4 regions of the Mesorhizobium sp. LCM 4577 genome follow, and region 1 is predicted to be linked to each of the others. Evidence: predicted binding sites of a transcription regulator. Region 1 holds the regulator's gene; each other region holds the start of a gene.

Region 1 (6,467 bases):
CGCGGATACCGAAATCGAGCCTAAAAACTATCCGCGCGGGGCGGAAACACAAATCTTTTTGAGAAAACGCCGCGGCTTCAAAGCAATCCCAGGAAAAGTGCGTAGCGGTTTTCCGTTCGGGATTGCGGTAAACAAGGAACAGGAGCGGTTCATTGAACCGCTCCTGCCGCGGCGCAAGGATTTTGATCGAGAGCCGGCAGACTTAGTTGCAGACCTTGACGCTGCCGGCGGGCACGCCCGCGCAGACTTCGTCCTTCTTGATCCAGCCGGCGTCGATGACGACGTTGAGATTGTCCTTGGTGATCGCGATCGGGGTCAGGAACAGCGACTTGACGGTGTTGCCGCCGGGCGTCGTGAAGTCCTTGGCGCCGGCGATATCGCCCATCTTCTTGCCGCCGGCGAGCTGCGAGGCGATCTCGGCGGCGTTCTTGCCAAGCTCGCGCGCGTCCTTCCACACCGACACGGTCTGCGTGCCGAGCGCGATGCGGTTGAGCGCCGCGTGGTCGCCGTCCTGGCCGGAGACCGGAACGGTGCCGGCCAAGCCTTGCGCCGTCAGCGCCGCGACGACGCCGCCGGCGGTGCCGTCATTGGCCGCGACGACCGCGTCGACCTTGTTGTCGTTGGCGGTCAGGAACTGCTCCATGTTCTTCTGCGCGTTGGCGGGCAGCCAGCCGTCGGTATAGGCCTCGCCGACATTCTTGATCTTGCCGCTGTCGATCGCGTCCTTCAGGACTTCCATGGAGCCCGAGAACAGGAAGTCGGCGTTCGGATCGGCGCCAGAGCCCTTGATGAAGACGTAGTTGCCTTCGGGCTTCACCTTGAACACCTCGCGGGCCTGCATGCGGCCGACTTCCTTGTTGTCGAAGGTCAGGTAGAACACGTCCTTGTTCTCAATCAGGCGGTCGTAGCCGACAACCGGGATGCCTTCGTCGAGCGCCTTCTGCACTGCCGGACCGACCGCCGAAGCGTCCTGCGCAAGGATGATCAGCGCGTTGGCGCCCTGCGAGATCAGGCTTTCGACGTCCGTCAGCTGCTTGCCCGGATTGGACTGCGCGTCGGCCGAAATATACTTGTCGCCGGCGGCCTCGATGGCGGCCTTCATCGCCGCTTCGTCGGTCTTCCAGCGCTCTTCCTGGAAATTCGACCACGAGACGCCGATCACCTTGTCCTTCGCCTCGGCGACCGACGCCAGCGTCAGCGACATGGCAACGCCCGCCAGGATGGCGGCTGCGAATTTCTTCATGATATCCTCCCTGCGCCCGTATGGCGCGACCCAGACTGGCCCGAAGGCCGGCACAGAGGCTTTTTTTCGAGCCTCGAAAAAACACTGATCCAACGCTGTGCCGCTGTCAACTCGGATTCTGATGGTTTTTGAGGTGCCGCGAACTTTTTTTCGAGCTCCGCAATAAATAATGACAGCGTCGGCTGCTTCTGCCAGTATCCCTAGCATGTCACCGGCGGCCCATGGCATCATCAAGCCGTGATGACCAGGAGGAAATACTTCAGCCAATGTCGGTCGGAATCCGCCACGACGATCTGCGCCGGCGCAACCGCGCCATGGTGATTTCGGCCGTGCGCCGCGCCGGTCAGCCATCGCGGACGGAGATCGCGGCCACCACCGGGCTCAGCCACTCGACCATTTCGGCGATTTCCGCCGATCTGATCCAGGAAGGCATTCTCACCGAAAGCAAGGCCAGCGAGCCGACGGCGTTGAAACGCGGCCGGCCGCAGATCGGCCTGGCGCTCAACCCCGAAGCCGCCGCGGTGCTGACCGTGGTGTTGTCGCTGAACTTCCTGTCGGTCGCCGTCATCGACTATGCCGGCCAGGTGATTGCCGAGGAGCAGCAGCGCCTGGACACACTTGTCATGCCGCGTGAAGAACTGATCGGCGAATGCATGGCGATCGTCCGGCGTCGGTTGCAGGATCCCGACCTCGACGTCGGCAGCGTCGCCCGCATCGCCATGGGTATCCAGGGCATTACCGATTCCCACGCGCGCGCCATGCTGTGGTCGCCGATCACGCCGCTGACCGACATTCCTTTTGCCGACATCCTCGAGAGGGAATTCGGCATTCCAGCCACCATGGAGAACGACTGCAACATGATGGCGGTGGCGCTGCAGTGGCGTGACCCCAACCGCTATCGCGACAATTTCATCGCCATTCTGTTGTCGCACGGCATCGGCATGGGCCTAGTGCTAAAGGGCCAGTTGTTCACCGGCACACATTCCTCCGGCGGTGAGTTCGGGCACATGATCCACCGTCCGGGCGGCGCGCTTTGCCGCTGCGGCCGGCGCGGCTGCGTGGAGGCCTATGCCGGCAACTACGCCATCTGGCGCAGCGCCATGGGCATAAGCGAGGATGCCGCGCCGACGGACGTCGGCGACGCCGACATGCGCGCGCTTGCCGCGAAGGCCCGGCTCGAGGAAGGTCCCGAGCGGGAGGCCTATCGCCGGGCCGGCGAGGCGCTGGGCTTCGGCCTCGGCAGCCTGTTCGCCCTCATCGATCCGGCGCCCGTCGCCATGGTCGGCGTCAGCGCGGCCGCCTTCGACCTGATCGAGCCGGCGCTGAGGAAGGCGATCGCCCAGACCGCCGGCGGCCAGCATTCGGAATCGATCTCCTTCGACACCGAGCCGAACGAGCTGCCGCTGATCCGCGAAGGCTGCGCCATGCGCGCGCTGACCTTCGTCGACCAGGAGATTTTCGCGCCGGGGGTTCAGGCAAGAGCGGGCAAGCACGTCGCTTGAGCCACTTTGAGTGATCGTTGGTTTCGAGTGTCCCGCTGGACACCGGAGATTAGCGAAGGCCCCGAAGCTTCGTCATTCCAGGGCGGAGCAGGAGCGAAGCTCCGTCGCGGAGACCCTGGAATCCATTCCGTTACCTCGGACGTCGGGCGCAGCCGAGCAGAATTCTGCGCCGCCGCAGCGCGTCGACGTCACGGAATGGATCCTCGGGTCTGCGCTGCGTCGCTACGCTCCTTGCTCCGCCCGTCGATGACGAAGCACGACCGTCCCGGCTACTCGCCAACGCATGCGATCCGGTAGCGGACGCGTCATTCTGCGAACGGCGAACCTAATCCTCCCGGATCGCATAGCCCGCCCCGCGGATGGTGCGGATGACGTCGGGCATGCGGCCGTTGTTGACGGCCTTGCGCAGGCGGCCGACATGGACGTCCACGGTGCGCTCGTCGATATAGATCGTCTCGCCCCAGACATTGTCGAGCAGCTGGCTGCGCGAGAACACGCGGCCGGGGTGGCGCATCATGAATTCGAGCAGCCGGAACTCGGTCGGGCCGAGCCTGATCTCGCTCTTCTTGCGGTAGACGCGATGCGATTCGCGGTCGAGCACGATGTCGCCGACCTTGAGCACGCTGGACAGCACCTCAGGCTTTGCGCGGCGCAACAGCGCCTTGACGCGCGCCATGAACTCCGGCGTCGAGAACGGCTTGACCAGATAGTCGTCGGCGCCGGTGGACAAACCTCGAACCCGATCGCTCTCTTCACCGCGCGCGGTCAGCATGATGATCGGCAGCCGCTCGGTCTCTGGCCGCATCCTGAGGCGCCGGCAAAGCTCGATGCCGGACACCGCCGGCACCATCCAGTCGAGCACGAGCAGGTCGGGAACGTTTTCCTGAAGGCGGATTTCGGCCTCGTCGCCGCGGGTCACCACTTCGACCTGGTAACCCTCGGATTCGAGATTGTAGCGGAGCAGCACCCCCAGCGGCTCCTCGTCCTCCACCACCATGATGCGTGGCGCGATCATCGGGGTAACCTTTTCCGTCAGGCCGCCGGCGCCGACATTGCCGTCTCGTCCTGCTTCGGACGGTTGGCGGGCAATTGCGTGCCGGTCAACACATAATAGGCGTTCTCGGCGATGTTGGTCACATGGTCGCCGATGCGCTCGAGGTTCTTGGCGCAGAACAGAAGATGCGTGCAAGCGGTGATGTTGCGCGGATCTTCCATCATATAGGTCAACAGCTCTCGGAAGACGGATGTGTATTTGACGTCGATGCGTTCGTCGTCGTTGCGAAGCTTGGCCAGCGCCGTGGCATCGCCCACCGTGTATTCCTGGATCACGCCCTGGACCTGGATCAGCACCATCTGCGCCATGGAATCGATCGAATGCGTGAGGTCGCGCGGCGCGGCGCTGACGCCGACCGAGCCGACGCGCTTGGCGATGTTCTTGGCGAGATCGCCGATGCGCTCGAGGTCGCCCGCCATGCGGATCGCTCCGACCACGCTGCGCAGGTCGTCGGCCATCGGCTGGCGCTTGGCGATCAGCGTGATGGCGCGGTCGTCGAGCTCGCGCTGCCTTGCGTCCATGATGGCGTCGTCGGAGACGACGCGCTGCGCCAGCGCATTGTCGCTTTCGAGCAGCGCCCTGGTCGAGGCGCCGACCATCGAGGCGGCAAGGTCGCCCATGTCGTTGATGAGCCGGCTGATCTGCCTCAGATCCTCGTCGAAGGAGGCGACGGTATGTTCGGCCATGATGATGTCCTCGTATGTCTTCAGCCGAAGCGGCCGGTGATGTAGTCCTGGGTGCGCTTCTCGCGGGGCGAGGTGAAGATCTTCTCGGTCCGGTCGAACTCCACCAGCTCGCCCAGATACATGAACGCCGTCTGCCGCGAGACGCGCGCCGCCTGCTGCATGTTGTGGGTGACGATGACGATCGTATAGTCGGCCTGCAATTCGTCGATCAGCTCCTCGATCTTGGCCGTCGACAGCGGATCGAGCGCCGAGGCCGGCTCGTCGAGCAGGATGACCTCGGGCTTGACCGCCACGGTGCGGGCGATGCACAGGCGCTGCTGCTGGCCGCCGGAAAGGCTGAGCCCGCTGGCGTTGAGCTTGTCCTTGACCTCGCTCCACAGCGCGGCGCGCTTCAGCGCCTGCTCGACGCGGCTGTCCATCTCGGCCTTGCTGATCTTCTCATAGAGCCTGACGCCGAAGGCGATGTTTTCGTAGATCGACATCGGGAACGGGGTCGGCTTCTGGAAAACCATGCCGATCTTGGTCCTGAGCAGGTTGAGGTCCTGCGAGCGGTCGAGGATGTTCTTGCCGTCGAGCAGCACCTGGCCTTCCGCGGTCTGCTTCGGATAGAGCTCGTAGATGCGGTTGAGCACGCGCAGCAGGGTCGACTTTCCGCAGCCCGACGGGCCGATGAAGGCCGTCACGCTGCGCTCCGGCAGGGACAGGTTGATGTCCTTCAGCGCCTTCGACTGGCCATAGTAGAAGTTGAGGTTCTTGACCTCGATCTTGGCCTTCTCGACGGTCGTCTCGGCTACGTTCAGGTCGGTGGACAACATCGGTTTCATCTGTCCTCTCTGCGTCCGGTCAGGCTGCGGGCGAAGATGCTCAGCCCGAGAACCGTCAGGGTGATTATGAGTGCGCCCGTCCAGGCCAGCTGCTGCCATTCCTCGTAAGGGCTGAGAGCGAACTGGAAGATGGTCACCGGCAGGCTGGCCATCGGGGCATTGAGATTGCTCGACCAGAACTGGTTGTTGAGCGCGGTGAAGAGAAGCGGAGCCGTCTCGCCGGAGATGCGCGCGATTGCCAAAAGGATGCCCGTGACGATGCCGGAGAGCGCCGCGCGGTAGGCGACGGAGCGGATCACCACCCAGCGCGGCGCGCCGATTGCCGTGCCCGCTTCACGCAGCGCGTTGGGCACAAGGTTCAGCATGTCCTCGGTGGTGCGCACCACGACGGGGATCACCAGGATCGACAGCGCGACGGCGCCGGCAATCGCGGAGAAGTGTCCCATCGGCCGCACCATCAGCTCGTAGACGAACAGGCCGATGATGATCGAAGGCGCCGACAACAGGATGTCGTTGATGAAGCGCACCACGGTGGTGAGCCTCGAGAAGCGTCCGTACTCGGCCATGTAGGTGCCGGCCAGCACGCCGATCGGCGTGCCGACGACAATGCCGATGACGGTCATCACGATGCTGCCGTAGATGGCGTTGAGCAGGCCGCCGGCATCGCCGGGCGGCGGCGTCATTTCAGTGAACACGGCCAGGTTCACCCCGGAGAGCCCCTTGTAGAGCAGGGCGCCGAGGATCAGCGCCAGCCATGCCAGGCCGATGCCGGCCGCGATGACGCACAGCGCCATCATCACGGCATTCTTGCGCTTGCGGCTTTGGTGAAGCGATTGGGCAGTCGACATCGGTCAGGCTCCCGTGCGGCTATCGATGCGCAACAGCATGTAGCGTGCGAGCGCGAGGATGACGAAGGTGATGATGAACAGGATCAGGCCGAGCGACACCAGCGAGGATGTATAGAGATCGCCGTCGGCTTCGGTGAATTCGTTGGCGATGGTCGCCGAGATCGTCGTGCCCGGCGCAAACAGCGAGGCGCTGATGCGGTGCGCGTTGCCGATGACGAAGGTGACGGCCATCGTCTCGCCGAGCGCGCGGCCGAGGCCGAGCATGACGCCGCCCATGATGCCGACGCGGGTGTAGGGGATGACGACGCGC
Region 2 (4,058 bases), on a different contig from region 1:
GCGCGACATCTGATCTCCCCCCTTGCGGGGGAGATGTCCGGCAGGACAGAGGGGGTGCTGTCCCGCCGACGTCTCGGACTTTCCAACTTACTACTACCGGTTGCGCATCACCACGCACGCCCCGCCGACGCTTTGCAGCTTGTCGCAGATGCCGTTGGCTTCGCCGCGCGAGTCGGCGCCGATCCTGACTGCGTAGATGCCGCGGCGACCGATCGGCGTGCGCACCCGGCTCACCACCGGATCATGGCTGGCGAGCAGCGCCGGGAATCGGCTTTTGACCCTCAGCCATTGGCCGATCGCCGCCGAGCGGCGGAAATTGCCCGCCACCTGCACGCCCCACGGCTTGACGTTGATCGAGGCCATGGCGACGGTCCGTGACATGATCACCGGCAGCCGGCGGCAGGCGACCGCGAAGCTCATCTTGGGATCGAGCGGCTGGACGGCGCCGGCATAGGATTTGTCGGAGAACTTGTCGACGGGCTCGCCCATGATGTCGAAGACATAGCTTTCCGTCTCCATCGGCAGGAAGCCGCCGGAGGCGAGCCAGCGCGACACGCGGTTCTCGCCGGCATTGTAGGCCGCCGCCGCGAGGCCGAGATTGCCGTAGCCCGCCTTCATCTCGGCGAGATATTTCGCCGAGGCCGGGATCGCCTGCTCGATGTCGAAGGAATTGGCCAGGCCTCGCATCTTGGCGGTGCCGGGCATGAATTGCGCGATGCCTTCCGCGCCGACCGGGCTCACCGCGTTCGGATCGAAACGGCTTTCCTTCCAGATCAGCCTGGCAAAGAAATCCTTGGGCAGGCCATTCTGTCGGGCCTGGGTTTCGATCAGATCGCAGACACGGCTGATCAGCCGTTTGGCAGCCGATTTCGACTGCGGCGGATCCGCCGAAGCGGCCGCCACCCAACTCAGGCAGCAAAGCAAGGCCAGGGTCACCGTGAGGAAACGGTGCATGGCCTACTCGGCCGCCGCCTTGCCGTGTCCGTAGCGCTGCTCGATATAGTCGCCGACCATCTTCTCGAAATCCTGCGCGATCGAGGGTCCGCGCAGCGTCGCCGCCTTCTTGCCGTCGATGAAGACCGGCGCCGTCGGCGTCTCGCCGGTGCCGGGCAGCGATATGCCGATATCGGCGTGCTTGGATTCGCCCGGGCCGTTGACGATGCAGCCCATCACCGCGACCTTGAGGTTCTCGACGCCGGGATATTTCTCGCGCCACATCGGCATGTTCTTGCGGATGTCGGCCTGGATGCTCTGGGCGAGTTCCTGGAACACGGTGGACGTCGTGCGCCCGCAGCCGGGGCAAGCCGCGACGATCGGCACGAACTGCCGGAAACCCATGGTCTGCAAGAGTTCCTGCGACACCTGCACCTCGCGGGTGCGATCGCCATTCGGCTCCGGCGTCAGCGAGATGCGGATCGTGTCGCCGATGCCCTGCTGCAGGAGGATGCCCATCGYGGCGGAAGAGGCGACGATGCCCTTGGTGCCCATGCCCGCCTCGGTGAGACCCAGATGCAGCGCATGGTCGGAGCGGGTGGCGAGCTCGGTATAGACGGCGATCAGATCCTGCACGCCGCTGACCTTGGCCGACAGGATGATCTTGTCGCGGCCAAGCCCGATCTCTTCGGCCATCTCCGCCGACAGGATCGCCGACTGCACGATCGCCTCGCGCGTCACTTCCTGCGCGGTGAGCGGCGAGCCCTTCGCCTGGTTGTCGTCCATCAGCCGGGTCAAGAGCTCCTGGTCGAGCGAGCCCCAGTTGACGCCGATGCGCACCGGCTTGTCGTGTTTGATCGCCATCTCGACGATGGCCGCGAACTGCCGGTCCTTCTTGTCCTTGAAGCCGACATTGCCAGGGTTGATGCGATATTTCGCCAGCACCTCGGCACAGGCCGGATGATCGGCGAGCAGCTTGTGGCCGATATAGTGGAAATCGCCGACCAGCGGCACGTCGATGCCGAGCCTCAGCAGCCGCTCATGAATGCGCGGAACCGCGGCCGCGCTCTCGTCGCGGTCGACCGTGATGCGCACGATTTCCGAGCCGGCGCGGTGCAGCGCCGCGACCTGGGCAACGGTCTGATCGACATCGGCCGTGTCGGTGTTGGTCATCGACTGCACGACGACCGGGGCGCCGCCGCCGACGATCACGCCGCCGACCGACACGCCGACCGAGTTGCGCCGCGGAAAGGGAGAGGAAAAATATCCGGTCATGCCGGCCGCCTTCATCTGAAAGTTCCGGGCATGAGGTGGCGGAGCAAAGATGGCTTGTCAATGGCAACCGGCAGGCAAGGCCGTCAAATCCGCTGCTCCCAATTTGCCGCCGCGCGGCTCAAAAGGAAGCATCGGCCTGCCGAATGGCGCCCAAAGCGGTCGGGAAATTCAGCGTAAAACACCAGCCGGTGGCATTTCTTGCCACCGGGAGGCTGCACCGCGGCGGGAGCGGTTATGGTGCCTAGAGGAGTTTCAGTGTGCGGTCGGTTTCACCTTCAGCTTTTCAATCTCGTCCTTGATTGCCAACTTGCGCCGCTTGAGAGTGGCGATCTCGAGGTCGTCTACCGAAGGATGGTTCATCGCGTCGATAAGTTCGCGCTCGATATCGCCGTGCTTTCGCTGCAGCTCATCAAGATGGGATGCAAGAGACATGATTGGTTCTCCCTTTCATGGTTTCCTCGATTGCAGCCGTCGCGGGCGCCTCCACCGCAGGTTGCGACTGTGACGGCACGATGATAGTTTGCCACCAACCAATCTCGATGTCGAATGCCACGTGGTAGCATTCCACGACAAAGTGAAATGTGATAAGGGCTGCGCGCCGGTCACCAACCGGTCCCGCCCAACCAGCCCGATTGGGCGATGCATACGCAAAACGGTAGATAATGTCCGAACAGGAACAGGCTGAAATACGCCTCGAATATTCCCGGCTCAAACAGGAACACGCCGATTTCGACGCCGCCATCAACGCGATGATCGCCACAGGCTGCGACCCGCTTCAGATCCAGCGCATGAAGAAAAAGAAGCTGATGCTGAAAGACCGGCTGTCGGCGCTGGAAGACCGCATCATCCCCGACATCATCGCCTGAGCTGAGGCGACGGCCAAGGCCGTGGACCGCGCCGGCCGAAAGGACTGCAGGCATCGACAATCCTTGCGGCAGCAGGCGAATTCCGCTAAGGCGCGCCTTTGTCGCCGGGGAGCGAAGCCTTGACCGATCAGCGTGCCGACGTCGCCATCATCATGGGCAGCCAGTCCGACTGGGCGACGATGCGCCAGGCCGCGGAGACGCTCGAGGCGCTGGGCATCCCGCACAAGCGGCTGATCGTCTCGGCGCACCGGACCCCCGACCGTCTCTATGAATTCGCCAAGGGCGCCAAGGCCGCCGGCTACAAGGTGATCATCGCCGGCGCCGGCGGCGCGGCGCACCTGCCCGGCATGACGGCGGCGATGACGCCGCTGCCGGTCTTCGGCGTTCCCGTCGAATCCAAGGCGCTGTCGGGCCAGGACTCGCTGCTTTCCATCGTGCAGATGCCGGCCGGCATCCCGGTCGGCACGCTGGCCATCGGCAAGGCGGGCGCGGCGAACGCCGCCCTTCTCGCCGCCGCCGTGCTGGCACTGAACGACGACAAGCTTGCAGCCCGGCTCGACGCCTGGCGCTCTGCGCAGACCGCCAAGGTCGCCGCCGAACCGACGGACACGCCGTGAATCTCGCTCCGGGATCGACCATCGGCATCATCGGCGGCGGCCAGCTCGGCCGAATGCTGGCGATGGCCGCAGCGCGCCTCGGCTATCGCGTCGTCGTGTTGGAGCCCCAGCCCGACTGCCCGGCCGCGCAGGTCGCGAACCGGCAGATCGTCGCCGCCTATGACGATCCGGCAGCGCTTGCCGATCTGGCTGCCTCCAGCGCCGTCGTCACCTACGAATTCGAGAATGTTCCGGTCGCCGCTGCCGAAGCGTTGGCGGCGAGGGTTCCGGTCTATCCGCCGGCCCGCGCGCTCGAAGTGGCGCAGGATCGCCTGACCGAGAAAAGTTTCCTCAACGGTATCGGCATCCCGACGGCGGAGTTCCGTCC
Region 3 (6,467 bases), on a different contig from region 1:
TGTCGAGCAACAGCACGTGGCGCATCTCCTCGCGAAAGCCGCCGAAATGCGGCGCGATGAAGAAATCGGCATGGATGCTGGTCGGCTGACCGATGGCGCCCGAGTCCAGAAACCGCCTGATCCGCCGGACATTGGCGACATAGCGCCGATTCTGCACGACCGCATGGATGCGGCCGGCGCGGCGTGCCGCATCGATAATGGCCAGCGCATTCTCGGGGCTGTCGGCCAACGGCTTCTCAGTGAGCAGGTGGCAATGATGGGCAAAGGCCGAAAGCGCCACCTCGCGGCGGGCCGCTGGAACCACAACATCGAACACGGCGTCGGGCTTCGTCTCGTCGAGCACGGCTTCAACGCTGGTTCCGATGACGGCGTTGCTGAGATCGTATTCGCGCGCCCTCGTCTGCGCTCGGTCGGCGTCGAGATCGACAAGGCCGGCAATCGCGAGCCCGTCGATCTGCCTTGCGGCATCGAGCCACTGCCTGCTCATGGCTCCGCACCCGACCAGGACGACCTTCATCATCCAGCGCTCCTCCTCGCTCGGCCCCTCCAGTCCGAGTGTCACGGCATTTCCGGCATCACCGTAAACGTTTTTCCGTAAACGTTTACGAGAACACACCCGATGCCTTAAAATGTCAATCACCCGCTCGCGAAAATCGACATCCACTGCTTGGCCTGAAGGGCGGCCGGTGCTAGCGAAGACAGGGGGAGAACCGGCCTTGGCGTCCAGCATCCACGATCTCGCGCGTCATCTGAACATTTCGATCGGCACCGTGTCGCGCGCGCTGAACGGTCGCGCCGATGTCAATGCCGAGACGCGCCAGCGCGTGCTGGAGGCGGCCAGGAAGCTGAACTATTCGCCCAACCAGTCGGGCCGCAGCCTGAGGAAAGGCGCCACCCATTCTATCGCCTTCATGCTGCAACCGCATCCCGGCGATCAGCAATATGGCGAGCCGTTCTTCATCCCGTTCCTGACCGGTCTGCAGGCGCGGCTCGCCGAGCATGACCTGGATCTGATGGTCGTCATGGGCGAGCCCGGCCAATATCAGCCGGAGAGGCTGCGCCGCGTGGTTGAGACGCGCCGGGCCGACGCGGTCGTGTTGGCCAATACGCGGCGGGAAGACGATCGGATCGACTATCTCAGCAAGGCCGGATTTCCCTTCGCCACGCTTGGCCGAAGTCTATCCGGTGGCGACGCCTATCCTTCGCTCGATATCGATTTCGAGAGGGCGGGTGAGGAAGCCGTCGACCGGCTGGTCGCGCGCGGTCACCGCCGCATTGCCGCCATCCGCCCTTCGCTCGATCTCAACTTCGGCTACCTGTTCCTCGACGGCTACCGCAAGGCTCTGAAGCGGCACGGCATCGAAGTCGACCCCGGCATGATCGCCGACGGCTTCATCAACGAGACCGGCGGCTATCAGGTGACGCCGCGCGTCATGCTCTCCAAGGACCGGCCGACAGCCATCATCTTCAACAATGACGCAATGGCGCTCGGCGGCTGCAAGGCACTGGCCGAGATGGGCATCAGGCCCGGCCACGACATCGCGGTGATCGTCATCGTCGACACGCCGCTCTGCCGCTATTTCTCGCCGGCGCTGACGGCCTTCCGTCCATCGCTGGAGCCGATGGGACGGCGTCTGGCCGAGATGCTGCTCGCCTCGCTTCCCGCCTTCGCCGGCCCCGAAGGCACACGCATCATCCGCGAGGTCTGGCCGCTGGAGCTGGTCGCAAGAGAGAGCGATTGAGGCGGAGCTTTCCCTTCTCCCCTTGTGGGAGAAGGAAACTGTCACGCAACCATCACGTTCACGTCCTAGACCGCTCGACGGCAAGGGCTGCCCGCATCGTCGATGCCGCGCCCTTTTGAGCCAATAGCCGCTCTGCTCGTCACGAAGGGGATATCGATGAAACGTCTCAACCGAACCGTCGCGCTCGGCGCGGCACTTGCCCTGTTCACCACGCTGACCCCGGCATTCGCCGACGGCGTCGCCTATGTCAACAAGGGGCTCGTCGGCGTCGGCCGCATTCCGGCCAGCCAGAAGGACAAGTTCGGCGAGACGTTCGGTTCGGGTTCCGGCATGTCGATCGACGCCAAGTCCTGGGCGCGCGACGGCGCCAGCTACAAGGGCTCGCTCTGGCTGCTGCCGGACCGCGGCTACAACGTCGTCGGCACCACCGATTATCGCCCGCGCCTCAACACCATCGCCATCGAGCTGATCCCGACCGCTCCAGGTGCCGCGCCCGCCGCAGGGCAGGAACAGACCGGCGTCAAGGCGACACTTGCCGACACGATGCTCTTGACCGACGACAAGGGCGCCGACGCCACCGGGCTTGATCCGCTGAACGGCGTGCGCGAAGCCGCCGGCGACATGCCGATCCTGCCGCAGGCCGACAACGGCAAGCTTTCGCTGGACGACGAGGCGATCGTGCGCCTGGCGGACGGCACGATGTTCATCTCCGACGAATATGGCCCGAACATTTACCGCTTCTCGGCCGAAGGCCGCCTGATGTCGGCGACCCAGCCGCCGGCCGCGCTGGTGCCGATCCGGCACGGCAAGCCGAACTTCGCTTCCGACAATCCTGGCCCGGGCGCGGCCGAGCCCGATCCGAAGGACCCCGAGATCGGCCGCCAGAACAACCAGGGCCTCGAAGGCATGTCGATGACGCCGGACGGCAAGTTCCTGATCGCCGTGCTGCAGTCGGCGGCCCGCCAGGACGGCGGCGATTCCGGCTCGACCCGCCAGAACACCCGCGCGCTGGTCTATGATGCGTCCGACCTCGCCCACCTCAAGCTGGCGCACGAATATGTCGTGCCGCTGCCGGTGTTCAAGGACGCCAAGGGCAAGACCAAGGTCGCCGCGCAGAGCGAGATCGTCGCCCTCTCCGACAAGAGCTTCCTGATGCTGGCGCGGGACTCGGGCAACGGCCAGGGTCTCAAGGGGGACGAGTCGCTCTACCGCAAGATCGAGATCGTCGACCTCTCCGCCGCGACCGACATCGCCAACGGCCCGTTCGACGCCGCGGACAAGCCGGTTGCGCCCAAGGGCGTGCTCGACCCGTCGGTGACGCCGGCCAAGCTGACCTCCTTCATCGACATCAACGACAAGGGCGAGCTCGGTCGCTTCGGCCTGCACAATGGCGCGCCGAACGACAGGAACAACCTCTCGGAGAAGTGGGAGGCGATGTCGCTGGTCTCGGTGCTCGATCCGAAGCTGCCCGACGACTATTTCCTGTTCGTCGCCAACGACAACGATTTCCTCACCCAGGAAGGCTTCCAGGTCGGCGCGCCCTACAAGGCCGAGGACGGCGCCGATGTCGACACCACCTTCCTGGTCTATCAGGTCACCCTGCCTGGACTGTCCGGGAACAGCCTCGCCGCGAACTAGTTCTATTTCGGGCGTATGCAGAACGGCATACGGCCGAGCGCGGAAGGGATGCATGAGCATCGGGCCTGCGATAGCATCGCAGGCCTGATTCATTTTCGGTGCTGCCATGGATGACAAAAAGCCCGCACGCCGGCGGACTGGCGACCTGACCAGCGGTCCGATCCCGCGCACGCTGCTGTTGTTCGCGCTGCCGGTGCTCGGCTCCAACGTGCTGCAGTCGCTGAACGGATCGATCAACGCGGTCTGGGTCGGCCGCTTCCTTGGCGAAGCGGCGCTGACCGCCACCTCCAACGCCAATCTGGTGCTGTTCCTCATCCTCGGCACCGTGTTCGGCATCGGCATGGCGGCGACCATCCTGGTAGCGCAGTCGGTCGGCGCCCGCGACCTGCCCGAAGCGAAGCGCATCGTCGGCACCAGCGCCACTTTCTTCTTCCTCGTCTCGGTCGTATTCGCCGTCTGCGGCTGGATCTGGGTCGACGCCATCCTGACCGGGCTCGGCACGCCGGCCGATGCCTTGCCGCTGGCGCGCGCATACTTACGCATCATCTTCGTCGCCGTGCCGATGATGAACCTGTTGTCCTTCGTCATGACCGTGCTACGCGGCGCCGGCGATTCCCGCACGCCGTTCGTCTTCATGGCGCTGGCGGTCGTGCTCGATGTCGTGCTCAACCCACTGCTGATCCGCGGCCTCGGCCCCTTCCCCGAACTCGGCATCGCCGGTTCGGCGACCTCGACGCTGATCGGCCAGACGGTGAGCGTGATCGCCATCCTGACCGTGCTTTATGCGCGAAAACATCCGCTGCGGCTGGCTGGCTCGGACCTTGCTCTGCTGCGGCCCGATCCATCGCTGCTGCGCATCGTCGTCTTCAAGGGCATTCCGATGGGCCTTCAGATGATCGTCATCTCGGCCGCGGCGCTGACGGTGATGGGGATCGTCAATTCCTATGGCTCGCAGGTCGCCGCCGCCTACGGCATCGCAGCCCAGCTCTGGACCTATATCCAGATGCCGGCTCTGGCGATCGGCGCCGCCGTCTCCTCGATGGCGGCGCAGAATGTCGGCGCCGGCCGTTGGGACCGCATCGGCCAGGTCGCGGCGTCCGGCGTCGGCTTCAACCTGGTGCTGACCGGCGCGCTGGTGGCGCTGCTTTTCGCCTTCGATCGCCCGGTCCTCGGCCTCTTCCTCAGCAACGACAGTGTGGCGATCGACATCGCCGCCCACATCAATAAGGCGGCGTCCTGGTCGTTCATCCTGTTCGGCGTCACCATCGTGCTGTTCGCCACCGTGCGCGCCACCGGCGCCGTCATGCCGCCGCTGATCATCCTGATCATCTCGGTGCTGATCATCCGCACCGGCTTTGCCTATTCGATGCGCAGCGTCATCGGCCAGGAAGCGCTGTGGTGGAGCTTTCCGGCCGGCTCGATCGCCTCGCTCGTGCTCGCCGCCGCCTATTACCGCTTCGGCCGCTGGCGCACGATGCATATGATCGAGGACCGGCCGGCCGCCGGCGAGCCGCCCGACACCGGCCTCGGCGTGCCGCGCCAGCGCGCGCAACTCCTGCCGGAGACAGAATAGCTATAGCAATTCCAGGAAAAGTGCGCAGCGGCTTCCGTCCGGAATTGCGCGAAAACAAAGAGTTAGAGCGGGTTGGCGATTCTACCGCGCGTATTTGACGCCGAAACCGAGCGCCACCAGCGAGAAGATGATGATCATGCCGGCAAATGCGAGGCTTGCCGTTGTCGCGCTCGCCAGGCTCGACAGGATGCCGATGCCGATCACCGGCAGCGCGTTGCCGCAGAAACAGCAGATGAAGAAGGCCGAAACCACCTCGGCGCGACGGTCGCCCGGCGCGATCTGGTTGACCACCTGCAGGCCGCCGCGATAGCCGAGCGCCGCCGCCACGCCGCAGAGCGCCGTCGCGGCGATCATGAGCGCCATCGAGGCGTAGATTTGCGCTGCGACGACCAGTGCCACGGCCGGGATCATCAGGACGAGCGCCGCGAGCATGGTCGAGCGGCTGGACAGCCGGGCGGTGCCGACAATCGTCGCCGCCGCCACGATCGACAATTCGAAGAACAGACCGCCAGCCACGGCGTGATTGGTCGCATGGAGCTGCTGCGCCAGGATGCTCGGCGCCAGCGCGGCATAAAAGCCGACAAGCGCCATGGCGCCGAAGCCCGTCACCGCGGGCGCCACGAATTGCGCGCGGATATCGTCGGGCACCGAAAGCCGTGGCCGCAGCGAGACGTCCGAGAGCCGCCCCGGACTGGAGACCGTTTCCCGCGTGCGCCAGATCAGCACGGTCACCAACGCAAGCAGCACGAGATAGACCGCAAATGTCAGCCTGAGCGGCCAGGGCGCATATTGGGCGAGCAGCCCCGCCATCAGCGCGCCGAGCCCAAGACCGATGAAGTTGGTGCTGGTGGCGATGACGGCCGCGCGCGACTTGTCCTTGCCTTCGATCATCTCCGCAAGCCAGGCGGTGCCGGCGCCTGCGCCGACACCGATGCCAAGGCCGCTCAGAATGCGGGCGATGTCGAGCCAGGCCAGGTTTTCGGCGAAGAGGAAAAACAGCGCGCTGACCACGGCAACACCCATCGCGGCAAGCGCGGCAGGACGGCGGCCGACGACATCCGACATCCGGCCGAAAAACAGCAGCGCCGCCAGATTCCCGACGACGTAGACGGCATAGACCAGCGTCAGCGTAACCTGCGAGAAGCCGAAAGCCTGCTTGTAGATCACGTAAAGCGGGGTCAGAGCGGTGCTGCCGGCAAAGAGCGCGGCGATCATGGCGGCGACGGCGGTCATCGCGGCGCCCCCGCCAAGCTCATGGTCACGCGTCATGGTTTGAGCGTAGCTGGTCATGGCGATCTCCGGGTTGCAAGCCCAACGCCTAAATAATGGCGCCGTTCCAGCGAGCGAACGCCCTCCTGACAGTTCTGGCAGGATGGTCAGCCGCTGCATCCTCCCGTAACGTCTGCGCACAGCGAGGGAGGAATCATGGGCAAGGGACGGGTCGAGGCATTCACCGATGGCGTCGTCGCCATCATCATCACCATCATGGTGCTGGAACTGAAAGTGCCGCATGG
Region 4 (6,467 bases), on a different contig from region 1:
CCAGATGCGCGCCGGCCGGCCTTCGCGCGCGTGGACGATTTCCTCGGCGATGTGCTTGAGGATGCGCTTGCGCAGCGTGAAAGGCGACACGGCAAGCCGCATCTCCTCGGCCGGTTCGGCATAACCGGTGATGAAGTTGAAGATTTGCGCGACATCGCGCGCGATCGCGGGATCGGTGGTGAAGAAGGACAGATCGGTGTAGATGCGGGCGGTGACCGGGTGGTAGTTGCCGGTGCCGAGGTGCACGTAATTGCGCAGCTTGCCATCCTCGCGGCGCACCACCAGCGACATCTTGGCGTGCGTCTTCAATTCGAGGAAGCCGAACACGACCTGCACGCCGGCGCGTTCGAGGTCGCGCGCCCAGCGGATGTTGGCCTCCTCGTCGAAGCGCGCCTTGAGCTCGACGAGCGCCGTCACCGACTTGCCGGTCTCGGCGGCGTCGATCAGGGCGCGCACGATCGGGCTGTCGTTGGAGGTGCGATAGAGCGTCTGCTTGATCGCCACCACTTCCGAATCCGCCGCCGCCTGGCGCAGGAACTGCACCACCACGTCAAAGGATTCATAGGGGTGGTGGACGATGATGTCCTTCTCGCGGATGGCGGCAAGGCAGTCGCCGCCATGCTCGCGGATGCGCTCGGGGAAGCGTGGATTGTAGGGCGTGAATTTCAGATCGTCGCGCGGAATGGCGACGATTTCGGAAATCTGGTTGAGCGCAAGCGGGCCGGTGAGCACGCTGATGCGGCTCGACGAGACGCCGAGTTCYCCGGCGACGAAATCGCGCAGCTCGGCCGGCATCAGCGTGTCGAATTCGATGCGGATCACCGAACCTCGCCGGCGCCGCTTCAGCGCCGTCTCGAACAGGCGCACGAGATCTTCCGACTCTTCCTCGACCTCGATATCGCTGTCGCGGATGATACGGAACGTGCCGGAGCCCTTGACCTCGTAGCCTGGGAAAAGCTTGCCGATATAGATGCCGACCGCCTCCTCCAGCGGAATGAACCGCACATGGTGCTTGCGGTCGGGCAAGCGGATGAAGCGCCTGAGCGCCACCGGCAGGCGCAAGAGCGCGCTCATCTCCTCGCCGTTCTTGCGGTGGCGCAGTTGCAGCGCGATCGAGAAGCCTAGATTGGGGATGAACGGGAACGGATGCGCCGGATCGATCGACAGCGGCGTCAGCACCGGGAAGACCTGCTCCTGGAAATGCTCTTCCAGCCAGGCCTTCTCGTCCTTGGTGAGCGCGTCGCGGGTGATGCTTTCGATGCCTTCCTTGTTGAGCAGGGTCATCAGCGCCGAGAGGCTCTTCTGCTGGTCTTCCTGCAGGCGCTCGACCTCGCGCAGCAATTGCTCGAGCTGCTGCTCGGGCGTGCGGCCGTCCGGGCTCTTCAGCGCGATGCCCTCGCGCACCTGGCCGGRAAGGCCGGCGACGCGCACCATGAAGAATTCATCGAGATTGGCGGCCGAGATCGACAGGAAACGGACGCGTTCGAGCAGCGGATGATGCTGGTTCAGCGATTCTTCCAGCACGCGGCGGTTGAATTGCAGCCAGGAGAATTCGCGGTTGACGAAACGGTCGGGATTGCCGCCGTCCGGGCTGGCCGCCTCGACGGTGATGAACTCGCTCTGCACCGGCTTCAGTTCGTTCATGGTTTCCCGCTCTTGCCCGCAACCGTCCCTGGGGAGCGCCGCATATTGCCGTTCGGCGACGCTCTAGCATGTCTTTGTGACGCATGATCGTCACGGAATCGCTCCGACGCCCGGCCTCATGCGCTTAACCGGCTCAACTTATCCTCTGACAGGCTTTTGCGACAGTTTGATTTCATCGATCTTGCAAACTGGGCTGTTATGCTCCAGATGCAGGCTGGTCACACCCACTGGCCGAACCCAATTGGAGACGACGATGGCAGGCGGCAGCATTCCCCATTTCCAAAACGACGCGGGCCATCCGGTCATCGAGATCGGCGTCAAGGAATTCATGTGCACCGGCGCCAACCCGCCTTTCGACCATCCGCATGTGTTCCTCGACATGGGCGACGACAATGAGAAGGTCTGCCCCTACTGCTCGACGCTCTATCGCTATTCGCCATCGCTGAAAGCGACGGAAACGCAGCCGGCCGGCTGCCTCTATGTCGACCAGGCCGCCTGATCGCCCCCTTTCGACCATGACTGAAACGCGGTCCCGGCAGATCGTCATCGTCGGGGCTGGCATCGCCGGYCTGACGGRAGCACTTGCCTTCGCCGAGCGCGGCTTCCCGGTAAGACTGTTCGAGCAGGCCAGGCAACTCGAAGCGGCCGGCGCCGGCCTCCAGCTTTCCCCCAACGCGACCCGCATCCTGCGCCGGCTCGGCGTGCTCGAGCGCCTGCTGCCCGAGGCGATCCGGCCGCAAGCGGTGGTGCTGAAGGATGCGAGAAGCCTGCGCGAGCTGGCGCGCGTGCCGCTCGGACAGGCAGCCGAGCAGCGCTGGGGCGCGCCTTATCTCGTGGCGCACCGCGCCGACCTTCAGGCGGCGCTGATGGAGGCAGTGGCGGAACGGCCCGACATCGAGCTTGTCACCGGCGCGCGGGTGACGGGCATCGCCGTCGACCCGCAAGGCATAAGCGCGACGGTCGAGACCGACGGCAAAGCGACGGATGTCGCGGGCGGCCTGCTGGTCGGAGCGGACGGCGTATGGTCCTCGGTTCGCGCAGAGCTTGCAGGCAGGCAAGCGGCTTTCATGAAAAGCCGTTTCTCGGGCCGACTGGCCTGGCGGGCCACGGTGGCGGCCGAAAGCGCCGCTGGGCAGACTTTCGCCGAGATCGGCTCGGCGGACTGCGTCACCACCTTCCTGCATCCCGGCTTCCATATGGTCGCCTATCCGGTGAGCAAAGGCCGCGCCGTCAACCTCGCCGCCTTCACCAAGGGCGAACGCATCGCCGAAGGCTGGTCGGGTCATGCAGACCCGGCCATCCTGTCCAAGGCCGTGCATGACACCGCAGCGATGCTCGCAAGGCTCGTCGCGCTGGCAGGGCCGTGGACAGCGTTTCCAATGCACACCGTCCAGCAACAGCGCTGGACGGCCCCGCAAGGCATCGCGCTGATCGGCGACGCAGCGCATGCGATGACGCCTTTCGCGGCGCAGGGCGCGGCCATGGGGATCGAGGACGCGTCGATGTTGGCCAATCTGATCGCCGACTTCCCCGGCGATCCAACTCAGAGCCTCACCGTCTGGGAAAACCTCAGGCGACCGCGCGTCGAAAGAGTGCTGAAACGCGGCGCGCTCAACCGGCTGGCCTGGCACGCCTGGGGGCCGGTGGCGATCGCCCGCAACCTGGTGCTGGCGACGCGGCCAGCGGAGAAGCTCGCGGCAGACCTGGACTGGCTCTACGGATGGGAAGAGCGGAAGGTTGTGCGGCGATAGGGTATCGTCGACGAACGACTGACCAGATAGGTCGGCGGTGTGACGGAGCGTAGCGTTTGCAGGTTCCCATCAGCCTCAGTCATACAATCCCATCGACCACCACAGCGACACCGGCAGCGGGTTCCACCATCCCGTGCGGATGCCGGCCACGCGCAGTCCCGCCGCCGTCCAGGTGTTGCAGCCAACCAGCGCGTTGAAATGGCCGTTAGCTTCGTAGAAGCGGTCATAGGTTGAATAGCCTGCGTTCTCGACCACCATCGGTCCATTCGGCCCCTGCTGGAAGCTCGCGGCGATGTAGTCGAGCAGAGCTGCAAAGTGCGCCTCGTCGATGTCGAAACCTGCAACATCCGGGTGCGGCTCCTTGATCGCGCCGGCGACATCGACATGCATGACCGAGGCGTCGACGGTCAGCGCCTTCAACACCGGCTCGGCCTTCAGCTGCGACCATGTCGGAGTCTCCAGATAGAAGGCGCGCCCGCCCCAGCCGAGGACGATATAGCGCGCCTCCGGCGCATCGACGGGCAGGCCGGCCGAGGCCAAGAAGGCGAAGCGCCGGCGCACGTCGTCATCGAGGGGCACGGCGATGTCGGTGTGGATCGGATTCTTCAGCACAAGGATGTGCCGTGTCCCCTCGCCTTCGGCCATTGCCGCGGGCCAGAGCGGGCGCGGCACCACCGTGCCGAGCGCGGCGGCAAGAAACACGGCTCCTACGAGCATTGCCAGATATCGCAGGAATTTCCGCATCAGGGAGGGTAAGCCGGTCGCCTCATGACTTCGTCATCCTCGGGCTTGACCCGAGGATCCGTGCCGTGACCTCGACCCAAGCGCGGCGGGGCAGAATTCTGAACCGTCGCAACGCCTTAGCGTCACGGCATGGATTCCAGGGTCTGCGCCGCGTCACTTCGCTCCTTGCTCCGCCCTAGAATGACGGAGCGGAGGCGCCGCCTCAGTGCAGGATCTGCGACAGGAACAGCTTCGTGCGCTCGTGGCGCGGATGATCGAAGAACTCGGCCGGCGTGTTCTGCTCGACGATCTGGCCCTGATCCATGAAGATCACCCTGTTGGCAACCTTGCGGGCAAAGCCCATCTCATGGGTGACGCACAGCATGGTCATGCCTTCCTCGGCAAGGCCAACCATCGTCTCCAGCACTTCCTTGATCATTTCGGGATCGAGCGCCGAGGTCGGTTCGTCGAACAGCATGATGCGCGGATTCATGCAGAGCGAACGGGCGATCGCCACGCGCTGCTGCTGGCCGCCGGATAGCTGTCCAGGATATTTATTGGCCTGTTCCGGAATCTTGACGCGCTTGAGGAAATGCATGGCAATTTCCTCGGCCTGCTTCTTCGGCATCTTGCGCACCCAGATCGGCGCCAGCGTGCAGTTCTCCAGGATGGTGAGGTGCGGGAACAGGTTGAAGTGCTGAAACACCATGCCGACCTCGCGGCGCACTTCGTCGATCTTCTTCAGATCGTTGGTGAGTTCCTTGCCGTCGACGATGATCTTGCCCTTCTGGTGCTCCTCCAGCCGGTTGATGCAGCGGATCATGGTCGATTTGCCGGAGCCGGACGGGCCGCAGATGACGATACGCTCGCCGCGCATCACCTTGAGGTTGATATCCTTCAGCACATGGAACTCGCCGTACCATTTGTGCATGCCGACGATGTCGATGGCGACATCGGTGGTTGAGACATGCATCTTTCCGGCGTTGACCTTGAGGTCTTCCGCGCTGACGGCGTTTTCGGTGGCCATGGCCAATTCCCCTTATCGTTGTTCTTGATACATGCCCCAAAACCGCTCCACAGTTTTGGGACACGCATCAGCGTTTGTAGCCGGTATCGAGCCGGCGTTCGGTGTACATTGAATAGCGCGACATGCCGAAGCACAACAGCCAGAAAACGAAGGCGGCAAAGATCAGGCCGGACTTCGGGGTCTGGGGCGTTGCCCAGTTCGGGTCGGCGAAGTTCTGCTTCACCACGCCGAGCAGGTCGAACATCGAGATGATCAGGACCAGACTGGTGTCCTTGAGCATGCCGATGAAGGTGTTGACGATGCCTGGGATGACCAGCTTGAGCGCCTGCGGCAGCACGATCAGGCCCATCTTCTGCCAGTAGCCAAGGCCGAGCGAGTCGGCGCCTTCATACTGGCCCTTGGGGATCGCCTGCAGGCCGCCGCGCACCACTTCGGCCATATAGGCGGCGGCAAACAGCGACACGCCGATCAGCGCCCGCAGGTATTTGTCGAAGGTGACGCCCGCAGGCAGGAACAGCGGCAGCATGACGCTGGCGAAGAACAGCACCGTGATCAGCGGAATGCCGCGCACCGTCTCGATGAAGACGACGCACAGCCATTTGATGATCGGCATCTTCGAACGCCGACCGAGCGCCAGCACGATGCCCAAAGGCAGCGACACGGCAATGCCGACGAAAGACAGGCTGAGCGTGACCAGCAACCCGCCCCAGCGCGGGGTTTCGACATGCGGCAGGCCGAACATGCCGCCGACCAGCAGGAAGAAGGCGACGATGGGCAGCGCCACGAAGAGCAGGATCGCGTTCAACCCCTTGCGCGGCACGCGCGGGATCAGCATCGGCACCAGCAGCGCCACGAACAGGATGGCGACAAGGATCGGCCGCCAACGCTCCTCGATGGGATAGGTGCCGAACATGAACTGGCCGAACTTGGCGTTGACGAAAGCCCAGCAGGCGCCGGTCCAACCGTCGGGTTGGATGCCGCCCTGCGAAGCGGTCGTGCATACCGTGCGGTCCGGGCCGGTCCAAACGGCGTTGATGAAGGCCCAGTTGATGATTTGCGGCAAGACCCAGAGCACGATGGCGATGCCCAACACCGTCAGGATGGTGTCGCCGACCGACCCGATCAGGTTCTTACGCACCCAGGCATAGGCGCCGCGTTCGGTAGGCGGGGCCGGCTGCGCAAGCGCCATCTCGGCGCGCACCCAGGACATATCATGTTCCTGCATGGCCCTACCTCTCCACCAGCGCCATTCTGGCGTTGACAATGTTCATGACAAAGGACGTCACGAGACTGAGCACCAGATAAGCGATCATCATGATGAA

What was found. Region 1 encodes PhoB, which activates phosphate uptake and scavenging genes when phosphate is short. Its sites were predicted from a motif close to TGTCATNNANCTGTCAT; they were not measured.
Region 2: a site for PhoB is predicted at 2,710-2,726, ahead of LCM4577_RS12300 (YdcH family protein). Genes of this name have one in related genera too.
Region 3: a site for PhoB is predicted at 1,782-1,798, ahead of LCM4577_RS27460 (esterase-like activity of phytase family protein). Genes of this name have one in related genera too.
Region 4: a site for PhoB is predicted at 1,803-1,819, ahead of LCM4577_RS18935 (RNA degradosome polyphosphate kinase). Genes of this name have one in related genera too.

The regions. Positions count from the first base shown of each region.
Region 1 covers NZ_MDDU01000056.1:53,115-59,581, reverse strand. The annotation lists gene xylF (D-xylose ABC transporter substrate-binding protein) at 203-1,243, opposite strand; gene LCM4577_RS33455 (ROK family protein) at 1,510-2,745, shown strand; gene phoB (phosphate regulon transcriptional regulator PhoB) at 3,071-3,760, opposite strand; gene phoU (phosphate signaling complex protein PhoU) at 3,778-4,485, opposite strand; gene pstB (phosphate ABC transporter ATP-binding protein PstB) at 4,506-5,309, opposite strand; gene pstA (phosphate ABC transporter permease PstA) at 5,306-6,157, opposite strand; gene pstC (phosphate ABC transporter permease subunit PstC) at 6,161-6,467, opposite strand, start outside.
Region 2 covers NZ_MDDU01000007.1:156,697-160,754, reverse strand. The annotation lists gene LCM4577_RS12310 (lytic transglycosylase domain-containing protein) at 94-954, opposite strand; gene ispG (flavodoxin-dependent (E)-4-hydroxy-3-methylbut-2-enyl-diphosphate synthase) at 958-2,208, opposite strand; gene LCM4577_RS12300 (YdcH family protein) at 2,461-2,640, opposite strand; gene LCM4577_RS12295 (YdcH family protein) at 2,871-3,074, shown strand; gene purE (5-(carboxyamino)imidazole ribonucleotide mutase) at 3,194-3,691, shown strand; gene LCM4577_RS12285 (5-(carboxyamino)imidazole ribonucleotide synthase) at 3,688-4,058, shown strand, end outside.
Region 3 covers NZ_MDDU01000046.1:62,738-69,204, reverse strand. The annotation lists gene LCM4577_RS27470 (Gfo/Idh/MocA family protein) at 1-520, opposite strand, end outside; gene LCM4577_RS27465 (LacI family DNA-binding transcriptional regulator) at 717-1,742, shown strand; gene LCM4577_RS27460 (esterase-like activity of phytase family protein) at 1,899-3,380, shown strand; gene LCM4577_RS27455 (MATE family efflux transporter) at 3,487-4,953, shown strand; gene LCM4577_RS27450 (MFS transporter) at 5,035-6,243, opposite strand; gene LCM4577_RS27445 (TMEM175 family protein) at 6,379-6,467, shown strand, end outside.
Region 4 covers NZ_MDDU01000016.1:55,957-62,423, forward strand. The annotation lists gene LCM4577_RS18935 (RNA degradosome polyphosphate kinase) at 1-1,644, opposite strand, end outside; gene LCM4577_RS18940 (zinc-finger domain-containing protein) at 1,898-2,143, shown strand; gene LCM4577_RS18945 (FAD-dependent monooxygenase) at 2,160-3,395, shown strand; gene LCM4577_RS18950 (TIGR02117 family protein) at 3,471-4,112, opposite strand; gene LCM4577_RS18955 (amino acid ABC transporter ATP-binding protein) at 4,342-5,145, opposite strand; gene LCM4577_RS18960 (amino acid ABC transporter permease) at 5,213-6,370, opposite strand; gene LCM4577_RS18965 (amino acid ABC transporter permease) at 6,375-6,467, opposite strand, start outside.